One region of the Catenibacterium sp. AM22-6LB genome, then DNA from elsewhere that is predicted to be linked to it. Evidence: riboswitches for the same ligand, from Rfam matches in the RefSeq annotation. Region 1 holds a riboswitch; the other holds the start of a gene.

Evidence for each region. Region 1 has a riboswitch for ZMP and ZTP ahead of DW269_RS07020 (phosphoribosylaminoimidazolecarboxamide formyltransferase). Riboswitches for the same ligand answer to the same signal wherever they lie in the genome.
Region 2: linked by a shared signal. The riboswitch ahead of DW269_RS07160 (formate--tetrahydrofolate ligase) and the one ahead of DW269_RS07020 (phosphoribosylaminoimidazolecarboxamide formyltransferase) in region 1 are both predicted to bind ZMP and ZTP.

Annotation. Positions count from the first base shown of each region.
Region 1 is NZ_QTUM01000026.1:13,317-16,750, forward strand. Features, by position in the region: gene murB (UDP-N-acetylmuramate dehydrogenase) at 1-159, opposite strand, end outside; gene DW269_RS07020 (phosphoribosylaminoimidazolecarboxamide formyltransferase) at 198-1,376, opposite strand; ZMP/ZTP riboswitch at 1,415-1,500, opposite strand; gene DW269_RS07025 (ABC-F family ATP-binding cassette domain-containing protein) at 2,338-3,434, opposite strand, start outside.
Region 2 is NZ_QTUM01000027.1:12,591-16,024, forward strand. Features, by position in the region: gene purE (5-(carboxyamino)imidazole ribonucleotide mutase) at 1-128, opposite strand, end outside; gene DW269_RS07160 (formate--tetrahydrofolate ligase) at 208-1,878, opposite strand; ZMP/ZTP riboswitch at 1,993-2,073, opposite strand; gene DW269_RS07165 (flavin reductase) at 2,164-2,664, shown strand; gene DW269_RS07170 (NUDIX domain-containing protein) at 2,673-3,122, opposite strand; gene pepV (dipeptidase PepV) at 3,243-3,434, shown strand, end outside.

The DNA.
Region 1 (3,434 bases):
TCCTGTACCTAGAATAAATACAGGTAATTGATGTTCTTTTGCAAATAAGTAAGCTTTTTCTACATCTTCTACGGTCTCTAATTCAATCACATAACGCGCTAGACCGCCTAGGCGCATTGTAGTGAGTTCTTTAATTTTTACATTCTCATTTATTTTCATAAAGTGCATTATAACACAGTTACAACAAAAGTAGAGGATTAATGATGGAATAATCTTTGATGAGTAAATGCGAGTACCATATCATACTTATCACAAGTATCAATAACATGATCATCACGAATAGAACCACCTGGTTCACCTACATACTTCACACCACTCTTATGAGCACGTTCAATATTATCTCCAAATGGGAAGAATGCATCACTACCTAGTACGACATCTGTATTCTTCTTTAACCATTCTTTCTTTTCTTCTCTAGTGAATACTTCTGGCTTTACTTTGAAATAGTTCTGCCATACATCATCACCTAGCACATCTTCATAATCATCTGATACATATGCATCAATTGTATTATCCTTTTCAGCACGTTTTAAACCATCAGCAAACTGTAGACCTAATACCTTAGGATGCTGACGTAAGAACCATATATCTGCTTTATTACCAGCAAGTCTTGTACAATGAATACGAGATTGCTGACCTGCACCAATACCAATAGCCTGACCATTCTTGACATAACATACAGAATTAGACTGTGTATACTTTAATGTAATCATAGAAAGGATTAAATCATGTAATGCATGTTCAGGGATATCTTTATTTTTAGATACAACATCCTTAAACATTTCTTCATTAATCACACAGTTATTTCTACCTTGCTGGAATGTAATACCAAATACTTGTTTAATTTCTACTGGATTAGGTACATAGTTTGGATCCATCTGTAATACACAATAAGTGCCTCTTCTTTTCTTCTTAAGTATTTCTAAAGCTTCTTTAGTATAGCCAGGGGCAATAATACCATCACTCACTTCACGATTAATAAGTTTAGCAGTCACTTCATCACATATATCAGAAAGAGCACAGAAATCACCATATGAACTCATACGGTCACTACCTCTTGCTTTAATATAGGCATTTGCGATAGGACTTAACACTTCAGCACTTTCCTTTACAAAATACATCTGTCTTTCTACTTCGGTTAAAGGTGTCCCAATAGCCACACCAGCAGGAGATACATGCTTAAAACTTGCAGCACAGCTCATATGAGTTGCTTCCTTTAATTCCTTCACCAACTGCCAGCTATTAAAAGCATCTAATAAGTTGATATAACCAGGTTTACCATTTAAGACAGTAAAAGGAAGTTCTCCTTCCTCCATAAATACCTTAGCAGGTTTCTGATTTGGGTTACAGCCATACTTTAATTCTAATTCTTTCATAGATTCCTCCAAAAAAAGAAGCCGACACATACTCCAGGCTTCTTTGCCCAGACGGTCGGCTTCTTCATTTGATTTATTATACTCCCTGTGGTCAATTCCACTTCCGTCAGTCATATAACTAATGTCATTATAGTAAAAAGAGGCTTATAAAACAAGCATTTTCATTATATAAAAATAGAATGTAAACGCTTGCATGATTGTAATTATTAGGCTATAATTAAGTCAGAAAGAGAGGAGGAAGACCTCCTTAACATATACATTCATCTCAAAGAACTTGGTCAGAAAGGAGAGATTCCAATGGGATACTGTGACTGAGTATCCGTTGAGGATACTCAATTAAATTAGGAAAAACGTATTTATCCACCGATAATGATTTATATGCAATATCAATAATGTATGGTTTATATGAAAGGTGGAAAACGGGAGCTAGTTCCTGAATATAATAATAAGGTACGTTGATCTATATATTGGAAGGCTATAAAAAAGGTTTTCCCATTTATCTATGATGCTGGAAATTGAATCCAAAAGATGTAATCCTAGTATCCAGCAGGAAAGCTATGGTGATGTAAAAGCCATAGCTTTTTCATTTGTGAAAAAATCATCTATTTATCACTGTATTTTCAATTTATGAAAATATGTGTAAACGCTTGCATTTGTGTGGATGATAATGTATGATATAAGCGAAAAGAGAAGACAGAAGATAAAACATTAAATATAAGACATGTTACTTGACTTCCTAGTCTAACGAACCGAAAAGTAAATAAGTAATACGGCAATTATAGTAAGATTCGATCTTATATTCAGTGAGAAATGAAAATTTCTAATAAAATGTTGAATCCATAAAAAGTCTAATAATAAAAAGAACTCAATATCAATATGATGGGTTTGATAAATTATTCAAATGAGTCTAATGCTTCTCCTTATATAGCAAAAGAGGAATCCAGATGGATTCCTCTTTTCGTTAGCTTTCTTCTATTTCTAATAGTTCTAGATAACGTTCATTCTTTTCTTCTAAAGTCTTTTCAACTTCATCACGTTCTTTACTTAATTCATCTAGTTTTTCAAAGTCCTGGGTAGAACCCATTTCTTCATCAATCTCACTTAAACGTGTTTCTAGATTCATAAGGAGATCATCCATACCTTCTAGTTCTTTCTTTTCACTGAAGGTTAATCTTCTTTTTCTATTTTCTTTAGCTTGTTTACGATAATCTTCTTTCTGAGATTCTGTTTCTTTCTTAGTATTAGTGATATCAATAGAAGCACTATAGCCACCATTCACATAATGAATTTCCTGATCCTTAAAGACAAATAAACCATCTACAATACGGTCTAGGAAATAACGGTCATGGGATACAGTAATCACAATACCTTTAAATGTATCTAGATAATCTTCTAATACGTTCAATGTTTCAATATCTAAGTCATTTGTTGGTTCATCTAATAGTAATACATTAGGTGCACCCATTAATACCTTTAATAAGTAGAGTCTTCTTTGTTCACCACCGGATAACTTACCAATTTGTGTGTACTGGGCGTGGTCATCAAATAAGAAACGTTCACACATATTACGAGCACTAAGTGTTCCTTCACTTGTTTCTAGATTATCACTTGTTTCTCTAATATAATCAATAACTCTCATTGTAGGATCATCATAATGGAAATGTTGCTGGAAGTAGGCCATACGGATTGTATCACCAATAATAATCTCACCATCATAATCAGTGATAATACCTGCAATCATATTAAGGAGTGTTGTCTTACCACAGCCATTTTGTCCTAATATACCTATACGGTCAAATCTCTTAAATAAATAAGAAAATGGCTTAAACATCACCTTATCAGGATAACTCTTAGACACATTCACTAACTCAATAGTCTTTTTACCTAAACGACTTGTAGTATCAATTAATTCAACAGTTCCTTTTTCTTGAATCTGTTCAATAGAAGATAATTCTTCAAAACGCTGTAAACGGTCTTTACTCTTGGTAGAACGTGCCTGAACACCTGCTCTGACCCATTCTAATTCTTTCTTTAAGAAGAGGTTTCTTTTTCTTTGTG
Region 2 (3,434 bases), on a different contig from region 1:
GCACGATGTGCACGGTGTGCAGATAAAGCACGTACTTCAACATCTACGCCATATTCTTTTAATATAGCAATTCCTTTTTCTACCTTTGCTTCATCAGAGGCAGAACCCATAATTACTGCAGCTTTCATTTCAGTCCTCCATTATTTTCATTATGACTTTCATGATCTAGGTGCTCAGAGGCCTTTCACCTAAACTTGACCTCAATTATTAGAATAAACCAGTAATCTTACCTTCTTCATCAATATCCATATTATTAGCAGCTGGTACTTTTGGTAAACCTGGCATACGCATAATATTTCCAGAAATAGCAACTAAGAATCCAGAACCAGTATTTGGAATCAAGTCATTGATTGTTACCTTGAATCCTTCAGGACGTCCAAGTAAAGTCGCATCATCTGATAAAGAATACTGAGTTTTCGCAACACAGATTGGTAAATCACCTAAGCCCTGAGCAGTGAACTTCTTGATCTTGTTAGCTGCCTTTTTAGTGAAGACAACATCATCTGCACCATAGATTTCTTTGGCGATTGTCTTGATCTTTTCATCAATAGGCATATCTAATGAATAGATAGGTGCATAATGAGATTCTTCTGTTTCAAGGATATTTAATAGCTTGTTAGCAAGATCAATGCCTCCTTCGCCACCCTTAGCCCATACTTCAGAAATAGATACTTCAACATTTAATTCCTTACACATATCATCTAATAGCTTTAATTCAGCTTCTGTATCTGTAGGGAAAGCGTTAATAGCAACGATACAAGGTAAACCAAACTTCTTGATATTTTCAATATGTTTAGTTAAGTTGCCAATACCCTTCTTTAATGCTTCAAGGTTTTCAATACCTAATTCCTTCTTATTAACACCACCATGCATCTTTAATGCACGAACAGTCGCAACAATGACAACTGCATCTGGATTTAATCCAGCCTGACGACACTTGATATCTAAGAACTTTTCAGCACCTAAATCAGCACCGAATCCTGCTTCAGTAATGGCATAATCACCAAGTTTCATAGCAAGCTTTGTAGCCATGACTGAGTTACATCCATGAGCGATATTGGCAAATGGACCACCATGTACAAATACTGGAGTATGATCTAAAGTCTGTACAAGGTTAGGCTTGATAGCATCCTTTAATAATAAAGTCACAGCACCAGTTGCATGAATATCATCAACTGTGACTGGTTCACCATCATAATTATAAGCAACAATCATTCTTGCGGCTCTTGCTTTTAAATCTTCAAGAGAAGTAGATAAACATAAGATACCCATTACTTCACTTGCCACACTAATATCAAAACCATCTTCACGAGGAACACCATTTGGTTTACCGCCTAAACCAACAACAATATGTCTTAAAGCACGATCGTTTAAGTCAACAACTCTCTTCCATACAATCTGTCTAGTATCGATATTCAAAGGGTTACCCTGCTGAATAGAGTTATCAAGCATTGCCGCAATCAAGTTATTTGCTGAAGTGATGGCATGAATATCACCTGTAAAATGAAGGTTGATATCTTCCATAGGAACAACCTGGGCATATCCTCCACCAGCTGCACCACCTTTAATACCAAAGCAAGGACCTAAACTTGGTTCACGCATTGCGACTATAGACTTCTTACCTAACTGATGTAGTGCCTGTGATAAACCAATCATTGTAGTTGTCTTACCTTCACCTGCAGGTGTTGGGTTGATTGCAGTTACAAGGATTAATTTACCATCTGGATTATTTTCAACTTTCTTGATAGTTTCTAAAGAGATTTTTGCTTTATATTTACCATATAATTCTAAATCATCTTCAGTGAGTCCAATCTTTTCAGCCACATTTTTAATTGGCTCCATGACTGTACTCTGTGCAATTTCTACGTCTGTTAACATTTTTTTGTTTTTCCTCTCTTTCAGGTTATTTTCTTTCAAAACAATTATATACTAATCCAGTACCTGCATGCTTCCATTTTTTTAAAAAAACAAAAAAAGAGCCTACTAAGTCCAGGACGTTGCCCAGACGGTCGGCTCTTCAAGAAATTATACTCCATGTGGTTAATTCCACTTCCGTCAGTCGTATAATACAGTTGTAGTGTATCAAATAACCTATTGTTTGACAAGCACAAATTTGATTAAATAGTGGCATAAGTTTATAATATAAAAACGGAGGTAATGACTATGTTTAAAGAAGTAGATGTAAATACATTTGATTTAAAAATATTCAATAAATTGAATAAGGAATGGGCACTACTTAGTGCAGGTAATAAAGACGCATTTAATACTATGACTATTTCATGGGGCGAGATGGGTACATTATGGAATAAGCCAGTGATGACTTGTTTTGTAAGACCACAGCGTTATACAAAGGAATTTATAGATTCTAATGATAAGATGACTCTTTCATTCTTTAATGGAGAACATATGAAAGATTTAACAGTATTAGGTAGAGAATCTGGACGTGATGGAGATAAGATTGCGAAGACTGATTTAACACCTACATTTATTGAAGGTCTTCCTACATTTGAAGAAGCAGACATTGTCGTTGTGGGAAAAAAACTCTATGAAGATACTATCAAGCCTGAATGTTTCTTAGATGAAACACTTGTGGATAAGAACTATTCTAATAAAGATTTCCATACAATGTATATCTGTGAAGTTGAAAAGATCTATATGAAATAAGAGAAGCGTTAGTTCGCTTCTCTTTTTAATTCATTGTATTCTCTTATCTGGTTATATTCTTCGATTGTTTTCTTAATATCATTAAAGATATGTGGGTCAAGTGTCTTCTCTAATTCATCTTCATCCACAAACTTATAATCTGTATGCTCAAATGAAATCTTAACTTGATCATTTGTAGGAATACACAAGAAACCAATACCCACTGTCTGATAATGTGGTCTAATAGCCGTAAATGTATAAACTGGCTTAATGATTTCAATATCTAATCCTGTTTCTTCCTTTAATTCTCTTACTAACGCCTGGTGAGGATCTTCCCCATGTTCTAATCCCCCACCTGGTAATTCCCAATAACCAAGTCCATCTGATGAAGGTCTGACACGTTTTAAGATTAATGTCTTACCTTCATAAATCACAATACCTTTGACTGTAATATGAAACTGTATGTCCTTATTCTCCATATTATTTTGCCCCCTTTTTACTATATTAGCACAACTCTTGAACGAACGTTACAAAAAGGTGCAGTATGTGTGTTTCAAATACTACAGAAATTGTATATAATAGTCACTGAGGTGAATAAGATGATTGATTTTAAAGAAGAAGTATTAAAGCATAAAGATGAAATGCTGAAAGATTTAAAGGACTTATGTCTAATCCCTTCAACTCTTGATAAATCTACTGCGAAAGAAAATCAGCCATTTGGTGAAAACAACCGTAAAGCGCTTGATTTAATGCTTTCTATTGGTCAAAGAGATGGATTTGTTACTGATGAT